3 regions of the Streptomyces sp. NPDC016677 genome follow, and region 1 is predicted to be linked to each of the others. Evidence: riboswitches for the same ligand, from Rfam matches in the RefSeq annotation. Region 1 holds a riboswitch; each other region holds the start of a gene.
What was found. A riboswitch is a leader RNA that binds a small molecule or an ion and turns the genes downstream of it on or off. The one in region 1 is predicted to bind cyclic di-AMP.
Positions count from the first base shown of each region.

Region 2: linked by a shared signal. The riboswitch ahead of ACZ3IG_RS13905 (M23 family metallopeptidase) and the one ahead of ACZ3IG_RS31945 (C40 family peptidase) in region 1 are both predicted to bind cyclic di-AMP.
Region 3: linked by a shared signal. The riboswitch ahead of ACZ3IG_RS27715 (transglycosylase SLT domain-containing protein) and the one ahead of ACZ3IG_RS31945 (C40 family peptidase) in region 1 are both predicted to bind cyclic di-AMP.

Region 1 is NZ_JBVHEO010000018.1:102,520-109,790, reverse strand. Features, by position in the region: gene ureG (urease accessory protein UreG) at 1-436, opposite strand, end outside; gene ACZ3IG_RS31965 (urease accessory protein UreF) at 492-1,166, opposite strand; gene ACZ3IG_RS31960 (urease subunit alpha) at 1,166-2,887, opposite strand; gene ACZ3IG_RS31955 (urease subunit beta) at 2,880-3,191, opposite strand; gene ACZ3IG_RS31950 (urease subunit gamma) at 3,206-3,508, opposite strand; cyclic di-AMP (ydaO/yuaA leader) riboswitch at 4,240-4,372, shown strand; gene ACZ3IG_RS31945 (C40 family peptidase) at 4,376-4,849, shown strand; gene ACZ3IG_RS31940 (ATP-binding protein) at 5,144-5,608, opposite strand; gene ACZ3IG_RS31935 (helix-turn-helix domain-containing protein) at 5,822-6,682, shown strand; gene ACZ3IG_RS31930 (DUF397 domain-containing protein) at 6,692-6,922, shown strand; gene ACZ3IG_RS31925 (8-amino-7-oxononanoate synthase) at 6,965-7,271, opposite strand, start outside.
Region 2 is NZ_JBVHEO010000004.1:111,224-118,494, reverse strand. Features, by position in the region: gene ACZ3IG_RS13920 (bifunctional acetate--CoA ligase family protein/GNAT family N-acetyltransferase) at 1-2,884, opposite strand, end outside; gene ACZ3IG_RS13915 (HPr family phosphocarrier protein) at 3,016-3,297, shown strand; gene ACZ3IG_RS13910 (GntR family transcriptional regulator) at 3,479-4,174, opposite strand; gene ACZ3IG_RS13905 (M23 family metallopeptidase) at 4,359-5,123, opposite strand; cyclic di-AMP (ydaO/yuaA leader) riboswitch at 5,136-5,300, opposite strand; gene ACZ3IG_RS13900 (M16 family metallopeptidase) at 5,515-6,903, opposite strand; gene ACZ3IG_RS13895 (M16 family metallopeptidase) at 6,900-7,271, opposite strand, start outside.
Region 3 is NZ_JBVHEO010000013.1:92,806-100,076, forward strand. Features, by position in the region: gene ACZ3IG_RS27705 (LolA family protein) at 1-631, opposite strand, end outside; gene ACZ3IG_RS27710 (polyprenyl synthetase family protein) at 914-1,924, opposite strand; cyclic di-AMP (ydaO/yuaA leader) riboswitch at 2,730-2,917, shown strand; gene ACZ3IG_RS27715 (transglycosylase SLT domain-containing protein) at 2,922-3,440, shown strand; gene ACZ3IG_RS27720 (HAD family hydrolase) at 3,434-4,252, opposite strand; gene ACZ3IG_RS27725 (GNAT family N-acetyltransferase) at 4,483-5,547, shown strand; gene ACZ3IG_RS27730 (glycosyltransferase family 2 protein) at 5,679-7,064, shown strand; gene ACZ3IG_RS27735 (polysaccharide deacetylase family protein) at 7,184-7,271, shown strand, end outside.

The DNA.
Region 1 (7,271 bases):
TGACGAAGATCTGCGCGTCGACCAGGCCCCGGGAGAAGGTGGCGGTCAGGTTGTCCCCGCCGGACTCGACCAGGATCAGGTCCAGGGGGCCGACCTCGTCCTCCAGGTCCTCGACGGCTTCGAGGTTGGCGGAGATGTCGTCCCGGATCGCGGTGTGCGGGCAGGCCCCGGTCTCCACGGCGGCGATCCGCTCGGGCGGCAGCACGGCCTCGCGGAGCAGGAACTCGGCGTCCTCGCGGGTGTAGATGTCGTTGGTGACGACCGCGAGGGACAGTTCGTCGCGCAGCGCCCGGCAGAGCGCGGCGACGGTGGCGGTCTTGCCCGACCCGACGGGTCCGCCGAGCCCGATCCGCAGGGCGCGGCGGGTGCCGTCGGGGCGGTGCGCGTCGGCGCTGACGGCGGCGGGACCGTGGGAGTGGGGGTGATCGAGGTGCATGACGACTCCTTTTCGAACGGGGGGATCGGGGGGCGCAGCCCCTCAGGTCGGCAGCTCAGGAAGCGAACAACCGCACCGGCCGCGCCGCATGCGCCTCCGCGAGGATCTCCAGCAGTGGCGCGGAGGCCGCGGGCAACGCCTCCGTCCCCGCGCCGACGGCCTCGCGGGCCGTCTCGACGGCCCGGTCGGCCACCCGGTCCAGCTCCGGCGCCAGCCGCGCCAGCACCCCGGTGGCGTCGAACGGGTCCAGGCTCAGCAGCCGCACCACGGCCGTCGCCGGCCCGCTCACGCTCTCGTACGCCGCGCAGTACGCCGCGTTGTCCGGGCCGAGCCCCGCCGCGCGCGCCGTCAGCCCGAGCACCACCGGCTGGTGCGCGCCCTTGGGGAAGGCCCCGGCGAGGTGGGCGAGTTCGGCGGACGGCCAGGTGGCGCGGGCCGCCCGCATCAGCTGCCGGCCCAGCTTCCGGGCGGCGGTGCGCAGCGCGGGTGACGGCGTCCGGGCGTCCGCGGCGGCGTCGAGGGCCACCGGGTCCACGCCGAGGGCCGCCGCCGCGGCGAGCGCGGCCGACACCAGTCCCGTCGTATGCAGCCGGCCCCGGCAGAAGGCTTCGAGGTCCTCGGCCCCGGTGATCCGTCCGGCGCGTACGGCCGCCTCCGCGCCCCCGGAGTGCGCGTGTCCTCCGGCGGGGAAGCGGCCGTCGGCCAGGACCAGAAGCGCGGCCCTGGACATCAGAAGAGGAAGTAACGCTGGGTCATGGGCAGTTCCGCGGCCGGCTCCGCCTCGACCAGCTCGCCGTCGATGTGCACGGCGAAGCTGTCGGGGTCGATCCGTACATCGGGCCGCGCGTCGTTCTCCCGCATGTCGGCCTTGGTGACCGCGCGGGTGGAGTCGATCGCCGTGAAGCCCTTGCCCAGGCCGAGGCGTTCGGGCAGCCCGTCGTCGATCGCCGGGCCGGCCACGAAGTTGACCGAGTTGCCGGCCGGGGCCCGTCCGATCGCCCCGTACATCGGCCGGGGCAGGACCGGCTGCGGGGTCGGGATGGAGGCGTTGGCGTCGCCCATCTGCGCGTACGCGATCTGGCCGCCCTTGATCACCAGCAGGGGCTTGACGCCGAAGAACTCCGGTTCCCACAGCACCAGGTCGGCGAGCTTGCCGGTCTCGACGGAGCCGATCTCACGGGCCATTCCCTGGGCGAGCGCCGGGTTGATCGTGTACTTGGCGACATAGCGACGGACGCGGTGGTTGTCCGCGCGGCCGTCGCCCGGCAGCGCGCCACGCCGGCGCTTCATGACGTGGGCGGTCTGCCAGGTGCGCAGGATCACCTCGCCGACCCGGCCCATCGCCTGGGAGTCGGAGGAGATGATCGAGATGGCACCCAGGTCGTGCAGGACGTCCTCGGCACCGATGGTGGACGGCCGGATGCGGGACTCGGCGAAGGCGAGGTCCTCGGGGACGGCCGGGTTGAGGTGGTGGCAGACCATCAGCATGTCGAGGTGTTCCTCGGCGGTGTTGACGGTGTAGGGCCGGGTCGGGTTGGTGGAACTGGGCAGTACGTGCGGCTCGGAGACCACCGTCATGATGTCGGGCGCGTGGCCGCCGCCCGCGCCCTCGGTGTGGTACGCGTGGATGCCGCGTCCGCCGATCGCGGCGAGGGTGTCGCCCACGAAACCGGCCTCGTTGAGGGTGTCGGTGTGGATGGCGACCTGGACGCCGGTCGCGTCGGCGACGGTGAGGGCGGCGTCGATGGCGGCCGGGGTCGCGCCCCAGTCCTCATGGATCTTCAGACCGGCGGCACCGCCCCGGATCTGGGAGAGCATCGCCTCGTGGGAGACGGTGTTGCCCTTGCCCAGCAGGCCGATGTTGAGGGGGTACGCCTCCATCGCCGCGAACATCCGGGCCAGGTGCCAGGGGCCGGGCGTGACGGTGGTGGCCTTCGACCCCTCGGCCGGTCCGGTGCCGCCGCCGACCAGGGTGGTGACGCCGGACGCCAGCGCCTCGTCGGCCACCTGCGGGCAGATGAAGTGCACATGGGCGTCGACGGCCCCGGCGGTGAGGATCCGCCCGTTGCCCGCGACGATCTCGGTCTCGGGGCCGATGACGAGGCCGGGGTGGACACCGTCCATGGTGTCCGGGTTGCCGGCCTTGCCGATGCCGGTGATCCGGCCGTCGCGGATGCCGACGTCGGCCTTGACGATTCCCCAGTGGTCGATGATCACGGCCCCCGTGACGACGGTGTCGGGGGTGCCGTCGGCACGGGTGGCGCGGGACTGGCCCATCGACTCGCGGATCACCTTGCCGCCGCCGAACACGGCCTCCTCGCCGGCGCGTCCGGGGCCGCCGCAGCGGTCCTCCTCGATCTCGACCAGCAGGTCCGTGTCGGCGAGGCGGATCCGGTCGCCGGTGGTGGGGCCGAACAGGTCGGCGTAGGCGGGGCGGGAGATCTCAGGCATCGAGGGCACCCCCGGTCTCCCCGCGCAGTCCGGGCACGATCCGGGCGCCGGCCACGGGGACGAGCTCGACCTCGACGGGGATGCCGGGCTCGAAGCGTACGGCCGTGCCGGCGGCGATGTCGAGCCGCTTGCCGCGGGCCGCGGCGCGGTCGAACTCCAGTCCCGGGTTGGCCTCGGCGAAGTGGTAGTGCGAGCCGACCTGGACGGGACGGTCGGCGGCGTTGAGGACGGTCAGCCGCGTCGTTTCGCGGCCCTCGTTGTAGACGATCGGACTGTCGGCGAACAGGATCTCTCCGGGTATCACGGCGCGGCTCCCCCTCAGACGATCGGGTCGTGGACGGTGACGAGCTTGGTGCCGTCCGGGAAGGTCGCCTCGACCTGCACGTCGTGGAGCATCTCCGGGATGCCGTCCATGACGTCGTCCCGGGTGAGCAGCTTGCGACCCGAGGACATCAGCTCGGCGACGCTGCGGCCGTCCCGCGCGCCCTCCAGGATGTGCGACGTGATGAGGGCGACGGCCTCGGGATGGTTCAGCTTCAGGCCGCGCGCCCGGCGCTTCTCGGCGACGTCGGCCGCCACGTGGATCAGCAGCCGCTCTTGCTCATGCGGGGTCAGTCGCACGTCCCACCTCACAGTCCTCGCTCCGGACCGTGCCGGGTCCGGTCGCCTCGGCCACGGGGCGACGTCCCAGGTGGCCGGAGCGGCAGGCTAGTTGCACCGGGTTTCGCTCACGTTAACCCGCCCAAGATCACTTTTCGTTGCCCGGGGCTACTTCTTGGGCGTCCCTTTGCCCGCGCGTGAACGGACGGGGGGGACGGGCGCGTGAACGGACGGGGAGGGACGGACGGGGGGCGGACGCAGGGACGGCGCGCGGACGGCGCGCGCGGACGGGCTCACGCGGACGCGGGGGCGGCCCGAGCGGACGCGTGGGCGCCGAGGCCGGTTTCCGGCGCCCGCTCCGGGTTCGTATCGCGCGGGGCCGATCGGAGCCGGAACAGGCCGAACGGCGTACCCCCCATCGGTGGAGGTTCACGTCCCTTTCGGGGACCGTCCGGCTTGCGCAACGCGCCCGGTTCGTCGGCGAAATGGGCATTCCGCCGCTGGTGGGAAGGTCGTCGGCCCCGGCGGGGGTGGCCCGAACGGGACACCGTCCACCCGAACGGATGAGTGGTGAGTAACAACACAAACTCCACGTTCCGTTGGGATTTTCCCACTTCGGTGCGTCAAGATCCCTGACTGACGACAAGACCCCGCCGCAGCGGCGGGGCGATCCGGGCGGACGCCGAGTCCTGCCGCCGCCCGGATGACCGGTCGACAGGAGTGGATCGGCAGGAGTGGAGGACCCGAGCACGACGGGTCGCCGGCCCGGTCACGCCATGACCGGAACCGAGCAGCCCTTGGGGTGAAGCCGCACTCGTGCGGCCGGGCAACTTCGCCAGCCCGAATCCGACAGGTCATCCTTCACAGGCGGCTGACGAAGGGTTGCGCATGACTGCGCTCAATCGTGTCCCGTCGCTCATGGTCCGGGCCGGTACGGCCTCGGCCCTCACCATCGCCGCCGTGGGCGGCTCGATCGTGGTCCCCGGCATCGCCTCCGAGGCCGCCGCGGCGACCCATGCGACCAAGGCGCTGAAGATCGCGGCCTCCAAGAAGGGCGCCCCGTACCGGTACGGGGCCACCGGACCGTCCCGCTTCGACTGCTCAGGGCTGACGCTGTACTCGTTCAAGAAGGCCGGCAAGAAACTGCCCCGCACGGCGGCCCAGCAGTACAACCGGACCCGCCATGTCTCCGCCTCCAGCCGCAAGGCCGGCGACCTGGTGTTCTTCCACTCCGGCCGCAGCGTCTACCACGTGGGCATCTACGCCGGGAAGGGCAAGATCTGGCACGCCCCGAAGACGGGTGACGTGGTGCGGCTGCAGAAGATCTGGACGAAGAGCGTCTGGTACGGCCGGGTGAAGTGATCCGCCCGAGGGGGCGCGCCGCCCACCCTGCCGGGGCGGGGCGCGCTCCCTCTGGGGCGTAGGGGCCGTACCGGGCGTACGGGTCCCGTATGGCGCCGTACCGGGCATACGGGCCCCACGGACGCCGCAGGGACCTCACGGGTCCGATACGGGCCAGTATGGGTGCCGTAAGGACGCGTACGGGTGCACACGGGGCGTACGGGTGCGTGCGAGGCGTACGAAGCCGTACGCGGGCGTACGGGAGCCCTCAGGTGTGGCGCGGACCCGGCGGGTGGTCCGGCGCCCCCACCCCCGTCACCGTCGCCGATCGCGCCGCACCGTCGTCGGGAGCGGCTCGGCCGGGGGCGTCCAGGGAAGTTCGACGGAGACGGTCTTGCCGCCCTCCCGGGTGGGGCGGACCCGCAGACGCCCGCCGCATTCCGCGGCGAGGCAGCGGATGATGACCATGCCGCGGCCGTTGTCCTGCTGGACGGCCGCGGGCAGACGCTTGGGGAAGCGCGGGTGACTGTCGGTGACACCGATGCGCAGGTGCTCGTCACGGTCGAGCGCCAGGTCCACCGTGAAGGTGGGCGACTGTCCCAGGGTGTGTTGCACGACGTTGGTCGCCAGCTCCGAGACGATGAGCCGGATGGTGTCGGACACTTCCGTGCCGGCGGACAGTCCCCACTCCGCGAGCGTGCCGACGACGTAGGTCCGGGCGGCGGACACCGAGGCGGGATCGCTCGGCAGAGTGACGGATGCTTCCAGGTGGTCTGCCATGGCGACGTCGTCCCTTCCGACGGGACCGCAGCCCCACACGGAGCGGATGGTTCGAGTACGGTCCCGGACTGTGCTTGGTCGCCAGAGTGCCATCACCACGCCGGTGAAGGGTGGCGATCCCCCAAGATATGCATATATCTGTCGCTCGAAGCGGTGAACTCTGCGACTGCAGACCCTTTTTGCGCGGCTCATAAGGAGTAAAGGAGTTGGCCCATGCGGCACGGTCCCGTGGTGCGCCGCCGGAAACTGGGCGCCGAACTGCGCACGCTGCGCACGGAGGCGGGGATCACCAGTGGCGAGGCGGCCCGGCTGGCGGGATGGCACCAGTCCAAGGTGAGCCGGATCGAGACCGGCACGAGCGGCGCGAAACCGGGCGACGTGCGGTTACTTCTGGACGTCTACGGCGTGGCCGACGCCCAGTTGCGCGAGGTCATCCTCGCCCTGGCGGGGTCCGAGGACAACGGCGGCCGGCAGCACTGGTGGCACCCCTACCGGGGCGTGCTGCCGCCGGCCTACCGCGACTTCATCAGCCTGGAGTCCCAGGCGAGCACGATGCGCACCCTGGAGACCACCGTGGTCCCCGGCCTGCTCCAGACACCGGAGTACGCCCGTGCGGTGACCCGCGCCGCGATGGACGGACTGCCGGAGGAGCGGATCGACGCGCTGGTCGAGGTGCGGCTGACCCGGCAGGACGTACTGCGCTCCGCCACCCCCCTGCACCTCAGCGCCGTACTGGACGAGGCGGTGCTGCGCCGGACGGTCGGCGAGCCGGGCGTGATGGCCCGCCAGCTGGAACGGCTGGTCGACGCGGCGCGGCTGCCCCATGTCCGGCTCCAGGTGCTGCCGTTCGCCGCCGGGGCCCACATCGGCGTCACGGGGCCTTTCGTTATCTTCTCATTTTCGAGCACTTCTGATCTAGACGTGGTAGTTCTCGACCACTTGACGAGTAGCCTCTATCTGGAACGGAAAGAAGACCTGGAGGCCTACACCGAGGCTTTCAACGCCCTGCAGGTTCACGCCCTTTCGCCCGACGACTCATTGGATCTCATCGCCGCGACAGCGGCCGGCGCGTAAGGAGGCACCATGTCAACACCTCCGCGGCACGTCCCTTCCAGTACCCGACTGCACGGTGTCCGGTGGCTGCGCAGCAGCTACAGCACCGGAGCCAACAACTGCGTGGAGACGGCCCGTCCGTCGGCCGGCCCCTGGGCCGGACTCCTCGCCGTGCGCGACTCCAAGGACCCCGCCGGACCGGCTCTGCTCATCTCCCCCGGGAGTTGGACGGACTTCACCGCTGGGCTCCGCCAGGAGTAACCCCGTGCGGCAGCCGACGACGCACGGCCGTGTCACGCCGACTCATGGCCGCGTTTCGTGGATCGTCCGCACAGCACGTTCGATCTGACCCTCGGTGAGGTCCGCCCGGGCGGTCAGCCTGAGCCGTGAGATGCCGTCGGGCACGGAAGGAGGACGGAAGCACCCCACGGCCAGGCCGGCCGTACGGCAGTCCGCCGCCCACCGTACGGCCTGTACCGAGGACGGCGCGCGCACCGAGACCACGGCGGCGTCGGGGCGCACCGCCTCCAGACCGCCCGCGGCCGTCCTGGCCGGAGCCGTCCCGGCCGTGGCCGTCAGGCGCGCGTGCAGGTCCATCGCCACCGCGCGA
Region 2 (7,271 bases), on a different contig from region 1:
CGCGCTGGAGCAGTTCCTCCAGGGCGGCGGTGTCGACCGGGTCGGAGCCGCGCCAGCCGAAAAGGAGCGGAGCGGTACGTATCGAACGTATGAGCGATGCCGCGTCCCGGTCGGTGACCGGGATCAGCCGGTGCGCCGTGTCGCCGAGCAGCTGGGTGGCGGCCCCGGCGAGCCCGAAGGAGAGCACGGCGCCGGCCGCCGGGTCGATCACCGCCCGTACGACGGTGTCGACGCCGCGCGGTGCCATGGCCTGTACCACGGGCCGCAGCTCGGCCGGGGTCCCGAACAGCCCGGTCAGCTCCTCGTACGCGCGCCGCAGCTGTTCCTCGTCGGCCAGGTCGAGGCGTACGCCGCCCAGGTCGGCCCGGTGGCGCAGGTGGGGGGCGGTGGCCTTCAGGGCGACGGGCCGGCCCAGGGCGCGCGCGGCGGCGACGGCGGCGTCGGGGGTGGGGGCGGGCAGGGCACGGTGGACGTGGATGCCGTAGCGGCCGAGCAGTTCGCAGGTCTCCTCGCTGCCGAGGGTGAGGCCCTCGCCGCGCGCGAGGAGGCGCTCGATCAGCTCGGCGGCGCCCTTCTCGTCGACGTCCTCGTACTCCGGCACCTTGCCGGGCTCGGCGGTGTCGCGGCGCCAGCGGGCGTAGGTGACGGCCTGGGCGAGGGCCCGGACCGCGCGCTCGGCGGCGGGGTAGGCGGGGATGAGGTGGGTGCCGTCCGTGGGCTTCCCGGCGGGGGCGGGGGCGGGAGCCCGCTCGGGCGGGACGGAGGGCTTCGCCGCCGGGGCAGGGGTGCGGTCGGCCGTCGCGGGCGGGGGTGTGTCCGGGGATGTGTGCGGCGTCGCCTGCGGGGCCGCGGGCGGGGGCGTGTGCGGTGCCGCAGGCGGGGCCGTGCTCGTGGCCGCAGACGGGGCCGTGCTCAGGGCCGTGTGCGGGGCCTCAGGCGGGGTCGCAGGCCGGGTCGCCTGCGTGGCCGCGGAGGGGGGCGTGTGCGGTGCCGTGTGCGGCACCGCAGGCGGGGCCGTGCTCGTGGCCGCCGACAGGGCCTCCGCCAGGCCGCCCAGTTCGACGTGGACCACCAGGACGGGCTTGGCGGGAGCCTCGACGGTGGCCGCGCGCAGGGACTCGGCCAGGGCGGCGTCGCCGGCCGCTCCCTCGCCGAGGGCCGGGATCGCGGTCACGACCACGGCGTCGCACGCGTCGTCGGCGAGCGCGGCCGAGAGCGCCGCACGGAAGTCCGCCGGTGACGCGGCCGTCGTCAGGTCCAGCGGGGGCAGCGGTCGCAGCCCCTCGGACAGACACGCGTCGTGGGTGAGCAGGCCCAGCGACTCCGAGTTGCCCAGGATCGCCACCCGCGGCCCGGCGGGCAGCGGCTGCCTGGCCAGCAGCAGCCCCGCGTCGACCAGCTCGGTGATCGTGTCGACGCGGATCACGCCGGCCTGCCGCAGCAGGGCCGAGACGGTCGCGTGCGGCAGCCGGGTGGCGCGTACCGGGTGCCCCTGCGGGGCCGTGCCGCCGTGCCGGGCGCCCTGCACGACGACCAGCGGCTTGACCGCCGCCGTGCGGCGCGCGAGGCGGGTGAACTTGCGCGGGTTGCCGATGGACTCCAGGTACATCAGGACGACGTCGGTGTCCGAGTCGTCGTACCAGTACTGCATGACGTCGTTGCCGGAGACGTCGGCCCGGTTGCCGGAGGAGACGAAGGTCGAGACGCCGGTCACGCCGGTGACCCCGCCGCCGCGCCGGTGCAGCCGGGAGAGCAGGGCGATGCCGATGGCGCCCGACTGGGCGAACAGCCCGATCCGGCCGGGGCGCGGCATCTCGGGGGCGAGGGAGGCGTTGAGCCGCACCCCGGGTGAGGTGTTGACGATGCCGAAGGCGTTGGGGCCGACGATCCGCATGCCGTACGCGCGCGCGTGCCGCACCAGGGCGCGCTGGCGCTCACGGCCCTCGGGGCCGCTCTCGGCGTACCCGGCGGAGACGACGACCAGTCCCCGCACGCCGTGCCGGCCGCATTCGGTGACGACCTCCCGGACCTGCTCGGCGGGGACAGCGACGACCGCGAGGTCCACGGGCCCGTCGATCTCCCCGACCGAGCGGTGGGCCGCCACTCCGTCCAGCTCCGTCCGCTCCTTCTCGAAGGCCCGGTTCACGGCGTACAGCCGGCCGGTGAAACCGGCGTCCCTGATGTTGCCGAGGATGCCCCGGCCCACACCGCCGGGGGCGCGGCCGGCGCCGATGACCGCGACGGAGCCGGGGGTGAGCAGCCGCCGTACGGAACGGCCCTCGGCGCGCTGTTCGCGCGCGTACTGCACGGCGAGCGAGCGGTCGGTGGGTTCGAGGCCGAACTCCAGGCGGACGACGCCGTCCTCGAAGCTGCGCTTCTGGGTGTACCCGGCGTCCGTGAACACCTTGATCATCTTGGTGTTGGCGGGGAGCACCTCGGCGGCGAAGCGGCGGATGCCGCGCTCGCGCGCGACCGCGGCGATGTGCTCCAGGAGCGCGGAGGCCACGCCGCGTCCCTGGTGGGCGTCCTGGACGAGGAAGGCGACCTCCGCCTCGTCGGCCGGGCCGTGTGCGGGCGTGCCGTCGGCGCCGATCCGGTCGTAGCGGACGGTGGCGATGAACTCGCCGCCCACCAGGGCCGCGAGCCCCACGCGGTCCACGAAGTCGTGGTGCGTGAAGCGGTGGACGTCCTTGGCGGACAGCCGGGGGTAGGGCGCGAAGAAGCGGTAGTACTTAGACTCGTCCGAGACCTGCTCGTAGAAGCTGACCAGCCGCTCGGCGTCGTCGGCGGTGATGGGGCGCACGCGCGCGGTACCGCCGTCGCGCAGCACCACGTCCGCCTCCCAGTGGGCGGGGTAGTCGTGCCGGTCCGACGCGGTCTGCATGAGGCCCAGCGTACGGCCCGGGTACGACAACGGCCCGGGGCCGTGGGGGGGGGCCGAGCGGGAACGGGCCGGTGGGACACCGTATGGAAGACTGGTCTAGACAAGCCTGCACAACTGAAGGGCAGCAACACATGGCTGAGCGCCGCGTCAACGTCGGCTGGGCCGAGGGTCTCCACGCCCGCCCCGCCTCCATCTTCGTCCGGGCCGCCACGGCCAGCGGCGTCCCGGTGACGATCGCCAAGGCCGACGGCAACCCCGTCAACGCCGCCTCCATGCTGGCCGTCCTGGGTCTGGGCGCCCAGGGCGGCGAGGAGATCGTCCTCGCCTCGGACGCCGAGGGCGCGGACGTCGCGCTGGACCGTCTGGCGAAGCTGGTCGCCGAGGGGCTCGAGGAGCTTCCGGAGACCGTCTGAGCCGTCGCGCGCGCCAAGGCGAGCCGTGCCGACCCTTCGGGGCCGGCACGGCTTTCGCTTTTCCGGCACCGGGCGTCGGTAATCGGCCGCGCCCTCTCGGGAAAAGCACGCGGGGACGACAATAAAACGGCAGCAGAAAAAGACCCCGCCGAATAACCCCTCTTTGTATACGGCGCCCGTGTTAATGCCGCAGGCTCGGCATGTTTACGGCACGTTGCGAGTTCCTCACACGCTCCGCGCGATCGGCGCCCGAGGCGAAGCGCAGGCGGTGCGCGGCCGTCGACCGCTCGGTGTGCAGCGCGGTCAGCGACCGGGCGCGTTCGCCGTCGCCCCGGGCCACCGCGTCGACGATCGCGCCGTGCTCCGCCCAGGTGTCGACCGGGCTGGCGGGCGCCTCCACGACGTACATCCAGGCGATCCGGTGCCGCAGCTGGGTCAGCGTCGAGGTCATCGCCGCGCTGCCGGCGGCCTGGGCGAGCGTCTCGTGGAACCAGCCGCCCAGCGAGCGCAGGTCGTCGCTGTTGCCCCGCCTGGCCCGCTCCTGGCCCAGCCGCACCAGGCCGCGCAGCACCTTCAGGTGGGCCTCGGTGCGCCGCTGGGCGGCCCGGGCCGCGCCGAGCGGCTCCAGGAGCAGCCGCATCTCCAGCAGGTCGGCGGCCTCCTGTTCGGTGGGTTCGGCCACGCACGCGCCCGCGTGCCGCCGCGTCACCACGAACCCCTCGGCCTCCAGGGTCCGCAGGGCCTCGCGCACGGGGACGCGGGAGACGCCGTAGCGGCGGGCGAGGAGTTCCTCGGTGAGCCGGCTGCCGCGCTCGTAGACACCGGCGACGATGTCGTCCCGGATCGCCGTGCACACCGAGTGCGCCGGAATACGCATGACCGACCTCCGCCTTAATCCCCGTGAAACGTCGACGATTGACGCGTGTTCAGTGACTCTATTGCAATGCGCCGCACTTTCCGAAGGGGAGCCGGTTTCCCCGGCTGTTTTTGGTCTGTTTTTGGTCAGCTTCAACGCCGAAAGCCCCGGCTCGGGGAGCCGGGGCTTTCGATGTCGCGGGGGGTCAGACGGTGACGCCGTGGGAGCGGAGGTAGGCCACGGGGTCGATGTCCGACCCGTACTCCGCGCTGGTGCGTGCCTCGAAGTGCAGGTGCGGTCCGGTGACGTTGCCGGTCGCCCCGGAGAGGGCGATCTGCTGACCGGGGGTGACCGTCTGGCCCACGGAGACGCCGATGGACGACAGGTGGCCGTACTGGGTGTACGTCCCGTCGTGCATCTTGATCACGACCTGGTAGCCGTACGCTCCGCCCCAGCCGGCCTCGACGACCGTGCCGGCGCCGACCGCGTGGACGGTGGTGCCGGAGGCGGCGTGGAAGTCGATGCCGGTGTGCGAGCCGGAAGACCAGAGGCTGCTGCCGGCCTGGTACGCGGTGGACACGTACGAGCCGCCGATGGGGGCCACGTAGGTGTTCAGGCGCTTGCGCTCGGCCTCGCGGGCGGCGCGCTCCTTGTCCTCGCGGGCCTGCTCGGCGGCCTCGGCGGCCCGTTCGCGGGCGGCCTGCTCGGCCTTCTCCCGGGCGGCGGCGTCCTCGGCGGCCTGCCGCTGGGCGGCGGCCTGGGCGTCGACCTCTTCGGCCACGGCGTCGCCGAGGGTGATGACGGGGGTGAGTCCGGTGTCCTCGGGGGACGGCTCGGCCGCGAGCGCGGGGGCCGCGAGGGTGCCGAGGACGCCGGTGGTGGTGAGGGTCGCGACGCCCGCCGCGCGGACGGTGGTGCGGTGTACCCGGCCGGGACGGCGGTGCTTCCCGGTGGCGCGTGTGAACGCCATGTAGAGGCTGGTCCTTTCCTTCCCTCTCGCCTACCGGGTTAGCTGACGGGTTCGGAGCAGGAAGGTCTCCTACGGACCCCCTCGCGGTACGCGCGGGCGTCCGATTCACCCCAGGGACTGCGGTGGGTCCCCGGCTCCCCTGGCTCGCGCCGTACGGGGACTCGGCGATGACTGTCCGGTGCCGCGGGTGCGGCGCACTGCCTGACGAACAGCCTCGGAGACGCTAAGCGGGCGCCCGTTCAAGACTCAAACGCAACAGGGTTTTTGTTGCTCATCCCACAGGGCAGACAGGCAACCTTCGCCCCAATGCGTCGAATTCAGGCAAAGGGCGACCCCGGTGACAGACCGGTCACCGGGGCCCTCACGCGCGCGTGGCGCGCCCCTCCGCCGTCTACTCGGCCGGTACGACGGTGACTTCGCCGATGCCCAGGGCCTCGACGGGCTCCTTGATCTGCGCCGCGTCACCCACCAGGACGGTCACCAGACGGTCCACCGGGAAGGCGTTGACGACCGCCGCGGTGGCCTCGACCGTGCCGGTCGCGGCGAGCCGCTGGTACAGCGTCGCCTGGTAGTCGTCGGGCAGGTACTGCTCGACCTGGTCGGCCAGTGTGCTCGCGACGGCCGCCGCGGTCTCGTACTTCAGCGGCGCCACGCCCACCAGGTTCTGCACGGCGACGTCGCGTTCGGCGTCGGTGAGCCCGCCCTCGGCGAGCGTGCGCAGCACCTTCCACAGGTCGTCGAGGGCCGGACCGGTGTTCGGCGTGTCGACGGAGCCGCTGATGGCGAGCATCGCGGCACCCGTGCCGTCGGGCGCGGACCGCAGGACCTGGCCGAAGGCCCGGACGCCGTAGGTGTAGCCCTTCTCCTCGCGCAGGACGCGGTCCAGGCGGGAGGTGAGGGTGCCGCCCAGGCAGTACGTGCCGAGCACCTGGGCGGGCCAGGCGCTGTCGTGCCGGTCGGGGCCGGTACGGCCGATCAGCAGCTGCGTCTGGACGGAACCGGGGCGGTCCACGATGACGACGCGGCCGGTGTCGTCGGCGGTCACCGGGGGCACGGGCCGCGGTTCGGCGGCCGAGCCCGTCCACGAGCCGAGGGTGTCGTCGAGCAGCGCGCCGAGGTCGACGCCGGTGAAGTCGCCGACGACCACGGCGGTGGCCGTGGCGGGACGGACGTGCTTCTCGTAGAAGGCGCGTACGGCCGCGGAGTCGATGCCGGCGACCGTCTCCTCGGTGCCCTGGCGCGGGCGGGACATCCGGGAGTCCGCCGGGAACAGCTCCTTGGAGAGCTCCTTGGCGGCCCGGCGCGAGGGGTTGGCCAGCTCGTGCGGGATCTCGTCGAGGCGGTTGCGCACCAGGCGTTCGACCTCGCTGTCGGCGAACGCGGGTGCCCGCAGGGCGTCGGCGACCAGGCCGAGCGCCTTGGCGAGGCGGGAGGCGGGCACTTCGAGGCTGAGGCGGACGCCGGGGTGGTCGGCGTGCGCGTCCAGGGTGGCGCCGCAGCGCTCCAGTTCGGCGGCGAACTCCTCGGCGGAGTGCTTGTCGGTGCCCTCGGAGAAGGCGCGGGCCATGATGGTGGCGACACCGTCGAGACCGGCCGGCTCGGCGTCCAGGGGCGCCCGCAGGAACAGCTCGACGGCGACGACCTGCTGGCCGGGGCGGTCGCAGCGCAGGACGGTGAGTCCGTTGCCGAGCGTGCCGCGCTCGGGGGCGGGGAAGGCCCAGGGCTTGGGCTCGCCCGCCTGCGGCCGGGGGTGGAAGTCCATGGTGGCGAGCTCGGTCACTTGGCCGCCTCCTCGTTCTCGTCGGTGGCGTCGTCGGCGTCGGCTGCGGGGGCGGTGGGCTCGTAGACGAGCACCGCGCGGTTGTCGGGGCGCAGGCGGGCCTTGGCGACCTCCTGGACCTCCTCGGCGGTGACCTCCAGGACGCGCTGTACGGCGGTCAGGGCGAGCTGCGGGTCGCCGAACAGGACGGCGTAGCGGCACAGTTCGTCGGCACGGCCGGCGACCGTGCCGAGCCGGTCCAGCCACTCGCGCTCCAGCTGGGCCTGGGCCCGCTCCATCTCCTCGGCGGTGGGTCCCTCCTCGGCGAACCGGGCCAGCTCCTCGTCGATGGCGGCCTCGATGACCGGCACCTCGACGTCACCGGAGGT
Region 3 (7,271 bases), on a different contig from region 1:
CGACGGTCACGGACGTGGTGTCGTCGACCGCCTTCAGGGCCTCCTCGGCCATGTCGCCCGGGGTGGCCGGCAGCTCCTCGCGCCGCTGGCCCTGCTTGGTCCGGTCGTCGGTGGCGGTGGTGGTGGAGTGGTAGACCTCGCCGGACTCGCTGTCGTAGCCCCAGACGTCCTTGCCGTCGTGGATCAGGCTGTACTCGGCGGCGTCCTGGAGCAGCGACACCTTCTGCCGGTCCGGGCCGTCCACCGCGACGCGCAGCGTGTGGGTGCCGGAGGCCAGCTCGGTCAGTTTCGTGGACGGGTCCGCGGAGGAACCGCCGTCCGCGGAGCCGGAGGACGAGCCCGCGCCGTTCATGAGGCCGCTCTCCAGACCCCCGAGGTCCGGCAGCCCGAGGTCGGTGCTGATCTTCACCGTGCCGGACAGCTGCTGTACGTCCGACGCGGCCACCTTCTCCAGCAGTTGCTGCGAGGTGATGTCGGGAAGGTCGGGGTCCCCGGAGTCGGCGAGCGCGGGAACCAGTCCGATGGTCGCCGCCGCGACGCCCATCACCGTGACCGGGACGACGTACCGCGCGACCTTGCGCCGCGCCGTCCCGCGCTCCTCGGTCTCGGTCTCGGATTCGTACGGTGTCATGTGCCCTACCTCCGTCGTAGGCGGCGGATGTTCGCGACCTCGCACCAGTCCACCCTGAGCCGCCATTCTCACCCGAATCGGTGAGGAAGTGTTGTTTTCCGTGATGACCATCTGACCAAATCGGCCATCGGGAAGCGTCAGACCGCAGGCTCAACTCCGCCTACTGCTGCGGTATGACACGCACGCACGGAGCACTCCCCCACCCGTAGGGGCAAGGGAGTGCGGGGGGGTGCGGGGCAGTGCAGGGGACGTGCAGTGGCGTGCGGTGGCGTCCGGGTGGGCTCAGCCGGCCCGGTGCACCACCGCGTCGCACAGCTCCACCAGCGCCGTCTTCGCGTCGCACTCCCGCAGCGGGGCCAGGGCCGCGCGGGCCTCCTCGGCGTAGCGGACGGTGTCCCGCCGGGCCTGGTCGAGGGCGGGGTGGGCGCGCAGCAGGCGCAGCGCCTCGGCGTGCCGGTCGTCGTCGGTCAGGTCGGAGGCGAGCAGTTCGCACAGGGCGAGGTCCTCGGCCAGCCCCAGCCGGGCGGCGCGCTCGCGCAGCCTGAGGACCGGGAGGGTCGCGATGCCCTCGCGCAGGTCGGTGCCGGGTGTCTTGCCGGACTCGGTGGAGTCGGAGGCGATGTCCAGCACGTCGTCGGCGAGCTGGAAGGCGACGCCGAGCCGCTCGCCGTACTGGGTGAGGACGTCCACGACCGTCTCGTCGGCGCCGGACATCATCGCGCCGAACCGGCAGGCGACCGCCACCAGCGAGCCGGTCTTGCCGCCCAGCACGTCCAGATAGTGGTCGACCGGGTCCCGGCCGTCCTGCGGGCCGGCGGTCTCCAGGATCTGGCCGGTGACCAGCCGCTCGAACGCCAGGGCCTGTACGCGGACCGCCTCCGGACCGAGGTCGGCGAGGATCTGCGAGGCGCGGGCGAAGAGGAAGTCGCCGGTCAGGACCGCGACGGAGTTGTCCCAGCGGGTGTTGGCGCTGGGCACCCCGCGCCGCACCGCGGCCTCGTCCATCACGTCGTCGTGGTACAGCGTGGCGAGGTGGGTCAGCTCCACGACCACCGCCGAGGGCACCACACCCGGGGCGTAGGGGTCGCCGAACTGCGCCGCGAGCATCACCAGCAGCGGCCGGAACCGCTTGCCGCCCGCCCGCACCAGATGCTGGGCGGCCTCCGTGATGAAGGGCACCTCGCTCTTGGTTGCCTCCAGCAGTCCTTCCTCGACTGCCGCCATTCCGGCCTGGACATCGGCTTCCAGAGCCTGGTCCCGCACGCTCAGCCCGAACGGCCCGACGACGGTCACGAGGGGTCTCCTGTCTGCTGGTGTCTACTCGCGGTTACACGGCTGGTCGATAGGTCGCTGCCATCACTCAAGTCAGCGTATCCGGTCACGTTTCGATCACCGATAGCGCCCACCGTTACAGGCCGGTCGGTATCAGATCATGAACTGTATGTTTTTGATCAGGTGATATGAGCGGACATGGATCGACTTCGCGGGGCGGCCGGGGCACGCCGACGCCGCGATTCCCTCTGGACCCCTCCTGGACCCCTCGGAGACTCCCCGGCCCCGCCGGTCCCGCCACCGGTCCACCAAGGCTGCGTCGAGGGCCCAGCGAAGGCCCACCGGGAATCCATCGAAGATCCCACCACTCCTCCCAACGTCGCGCGACCCGGGAACGTCACCCATTCGACCTACAGACCCCGTTACAGACCCCCGTTCCAGACCCCCGCCCCAGCCCTCGTTCCAGACCCCCGCCCCAGCCCTCGTTCCCGCTGCCGGGCGAGTCAGGCGGGCGCTCCCGCCACGACGACGGTCACCCCTGGCCAGTAAAAACCAAGTTGACCTCATTGCCCGATTTGCCCCGCTCGTCGACGCCAGTGACTTGACTCACGCCGCCGCCCGACCGCACACCGCCGCCCACGCACCCCCCATCCCCTTGCCCCGTACGCCAGTTGACCCTTGCCACTCGCAAAGGATCAAGTACCCCAAATGCCTCAGACCAAGGTCAACAGGCACGTTAGGTGATTCCGGCACTTGTTCCGGACATGTGCTGTCGCATACGTTCCCGGCCTGTCGAGCGGACGCCGAATCCTGCCACCGCCCGACGCACACGCATCCGACTCATTCACGGCAGGAGCGGGGGACCCAGGTAAGTCGCCGCGCCGGTCACCGGACGTCACCCGACGTCCCGGAGGACCGGAGCGGCTCGGGGTGAAGCCGGGCCCGACAGGGCACGGCCGGGCACCTCCCCGCCCGAACCCGACAGCTCACCTCGCAGGCGTATGGAGAGGACCGCACCATGCCCGCAAAGGCTCTCCGGCACGCCGCCGGCGCCAACCGTCTCGTCCGCAAGCTCGCCCTCGCCGGTGCCGGCGCCGCCGTACTGGCGCTGCCGATCGCCGGCGCCGCCAGCGCGTCCGCCGCCCCGGCCGCCGTCCCCGCCGCCGACTCGACCACGGCGACCACCACGGCCGCCCTGACCGCGGCCAACGGCTACAGCAACAACCTCGACGGCTGGATCCGCCAGTCGCTCGACATCATGGCCGAGAAGGGCATCCCGGGCTCGTACGACGGCATCTACCGCAACATCATGCGGGAGTCGTCCGGCAACCAGTTCGCGATCAACAACTGGGACATCAACGCCATCAACGGCACCCCGTCCAAGGGCCTGCTCCAGGTGATCAAGCCGACCTTCGACGCGTACCACGTCGAAGGCACCTCCTGGGACATGTACGACCCGGTCGCCAACATCACCGCCGCCTGCAACTACGCGGCCGACCGGTACGGCTCCATGGACAACGTCTACAGCGCCTACTGAGCCCGGCCTCGGGCGAAGAGTCGTTCGAGGACGACGGCCACGCCGTCGTCCTCGTTCGACAGGGTGACCTCGTCGGCGACCGCCCGCAGTTCCGGGTGGGCGCCGGCCATGGCGACGCCGTGGGCCGCCCACCGGAACATGGGGATGTCGTTGGGCATGTCCCCGAAGGCGACCGTGCGCTCCGGGCTCAGCCCCAGGCGCTCCGCCGCCAGCTCCAGACCGGTCGCCTTGGTGACACCGCACGGCTGGAGTTCGACCGTCCCCGGCCCCGACATGGTGACCGTCGCCAGCGACCCGACCACCGCGCGGGCCGTCGCCGCCAGCTCGTCGTCGGACAGGTCAGGGTGGCGCAGCAGCACCTTGCTGATGGGCGCCGCCCACAGGTCGTCCCGCCGGCCGACCCGCACCGCGGGCAGTGTGGGGTGCGGCATCAGGTACCCGGGCTCGATCAGCGTGAGCCCGTCCACCCCGTCCTGGTCGACGGCGGCGTACACCTCGCCGACCTCGGCCTCGATCTTGCCGAGCGCGGTCTCGGCCAGTTCCCGGTCCAGGGTGACCGACCACAGCATCCGGTCCGCGCCGGCGTCGTACACCTGCGCGCCCTGTCCGCACACCGCGAGCCCCCCGCAGCCGAGGTCGCCGAGGAGCGCGCGCACTCTGGGCGCCGGGCGTCCCGTCACCACCAGGTGGTGCGCGCCGGCCCCGGTCACCCGCGCGAGCGCGGCGAGCGACCGCTCGGAGACGGTGTCGTCGCCGCGCAGCAGCGTTCCGTCCAGATCGGTGGCGACGAGATCGTATGCGGTGGGGTTCATGATCAGAGAATACGGACGTCGCGCGCCCTCGACTCACCGTCGTCAAGCGCACGTTCCCGACGCGGATGTCCGAAACCTGACGCATCACCGGCTAAAGGCGGTTGAAGCGCTGTGCACCGGTTGGCAACAACATGCTCCGCTCTCTACCGCTCCGAGGGGCCCCAGGGGTACTTTCCTTCTGTCCAGGGGGACTTGATCGGGGGGTCGAGTTGAGCAGCGGACACATTCGTGTGCTGAGGCCGGAGGAACTGGGCGAGGGGGAACGGGAGCACTGGCGGGAGCTGCGCGCCAAGTCGCACGCCCCTCGCAACCCTTTCATGGAACCGGAGTTCACCGAGGCCGTGGGCCGGGTACGCCCGGCGGCGCGGGTGGCGGTGCTGTACGAGGGCGGCGAGAGCGCCGGTTTCCTGCCGTACGAGCGCGGACCGCTGGGGCAGGGGCGCGCCATCGGCCTCGGGGTGTCGGACTGCCAAGGGGCGGTATTGCGCCAGGGCCCGCTGCCCGATACCCGCCACCTTCTGCGCGCCTGCTCGCTGTCCAGCTTCGCCTTCGACAACCTGGAAGCGGAACAGGGGCTGTTCACGCCGTACGCCGCCGAGGAGTACGCCTCGCACGTCATCGACGTCGCCGACGGCTACGGGGCGTACGAGAACGTACTGCGCGCCCAGTCGCCGAAGTTCCTCAAGACCACCCTGGCCAAGGAGCGCCGGCTCGGCCGCCAGGTCGGGGACGTGCGGTTCGTGTTCGACGAGCGCGACCCCGCCGCGCTGCGCACGCTGATGGCCTGGAAGTCGGCGCAGTACCGCAGGACCGGGCGCCGCGACCGGTTCGCGCAGCGCTGGATCACCGAACTCGTCGGCCGGCTCGCCGCCACCCGCACCCCGGAGTGCGCCGGCACGCTGTCCGTCCTCTACGCCGGCGGACAGCCGGTCGCCGCCCACTTCGGGCTGCGCTCGTCGACCGTCCTGGCCTGCTGGTTCCCGGCGTACGACGTGGCGGTGGCGAAGTACTCGCCGGGGCTGGTGCTGCATCTGCGGATGGCCGAGGCCGCCGCCGCCGAGGGGATCGGTCTGCTGGACATGGGACGGGGCGCGGCGGAGTACAAGGACTCGCTGAAGACGGGCGAACTGCCCGTGTACGAGGGCGCGGTGACGCGCTGGGGGGCGGGCGCGGCGCTGTACTGGCTCGGCCGCGAGCCGGCGCGCCGGGCCCACGGGTTCGTGCGCGACCGGCCGCGGCTCGCCTCGCTCGCGGCGCGGACGCTGAAGGGTGTGGCGCGGCTGCGTCGCACGTGAGGACGATCGGAAGCGATCCAGGGGGGATGCGCATGTTCGGAGCAGCGCGTGCGAGACAGGGCCGCGTACGGCGAGACTTGGCGCGGCGGGAGACGGAACGGGAGATACGGGAGTTCCTGAGCATCGGACCGGTGCAGGTGGCCGAGCTGGAACTCGGGGACCACGGGGAGGGGGCCTCGCTCAGACCGGGGCCGGGCAGTCCGCCCGTGGCCGCGGGTGAGGTGTTCGTCCTGGTCCGGCGGGCGGGGCGGCCGGTGGGCACGCTGGTCGGACGGGTGCCGGAGGGGGCCGACGCGGTGTCCGTGCTGGCGGGGCTCGCCCAGGACCTGGTGAAAGGGCCGGTGCCGGGGGAGGCGCCGGTGGCGGCGAAGGGGTCCGGACCCGTGCCGCCGTCCGCGAGTGTCGTGGTCGCCACCCGGGAACGGGCGGGCCAACTGGCCCGCGCCCTCGACTCGCTGCTCGCCCAGGACCACCCGGACTTCGAGATCGTCGTCGTGGACAACGCGCCGCTGACCGACGAGACCCGCGTCCTGGTCGAGCGGAAGTACGGCGACCGGGTGCGCTACGTGTGCGAACCGGTGCCCGGCCTCGCGACCGCGCACAACCGGGGGCTCGACGTCGTACGCGGCGAGGTGACCGCCTTCACCGACGACGACGTGGTCGCCGACCCGCGCTGGCTGGCCGAACTGACCGCGCCCTTCGCCGCCGACCCGGGTCTCGGCTGCGCCACCGGCCTGATCCTGCCCGCGCGGCTGCGCACCCCCGCCCAGGTGCTCCTGGAGAGCCACGGCGGCTTCGCCAAGGGCTTCACCCCACGGACGTACGACCCCGCCGACCCGCCCGCCGACGAACCGCTGTTCCCGTTCACCGCCGGACGGTTCGGCTCCGGGGCCGGCATGGCCTTCCGTACGGCGGTGCTGCGCGAGGTCGGCGGCTTCGACCCGGCCACCGGCGCGGGCACGCACGCCCGGGGCGGCGACGACCTCTACGGCTTCGTCCGCGTCCTCGCCCACGGGTACCGGCTGCGCTATGTCCCGGCTGCCCTGGTCTGGCACCACCACCGGGAGACCTGGCGGGACCTGGAGACCCAGGCGTTCGGTTACGGGGCGGGGCTGACCGCGTATCTCACGGCCGTCCTCGTCAACCGCCCGGGGCTGCTGCCGGCGTTCCTCGCCCGGCTGCCGGGCGGGCTGGCCCACGCGCGGGCCCTGACGGCCGTACGGAACGGGGAGGGCAGTGACGGGGAGGGCAGCGGCGGGGTAGGCAGTGACGGGGAAGGCCTTGACGGGAAGGGCAGTGGCGGGCAGGGCAGTGAGGGGAAAGCGGGCGCCCGGGTTCCGGGCGGGCACGACGCCCGTACCCACCCCTGGCCGCGGCGCCTGTCGCGCCTCCAGCGCCGGGGCATGCTGTACGGCCCCCTCGGCTATCTGCGGGCCCGGCGCGCCCTGCGCACGGTCGGACTGGAGTCGCCCGGGGCCGCGGTGGGCCGGGGCGTGAGGACAATGGGGAGGCGCTGATCATGACAGGAGAGCCCGCGAGAACCACTGGGGAGAGCACAGCGAGGACGGGGGAAGCGGCGGGTGACGGGGGTGCCGGGGCGGGTGCGCACATCCCCGTCTTCCTCTATCACGCCGTGATGGACGACCCGCCCGCCTGGATAGCGGAGTTCACGGTCACCCCGCGCCAGTTCGCCGCGCACCTGGACGCGATCGCCGACAGCGGCC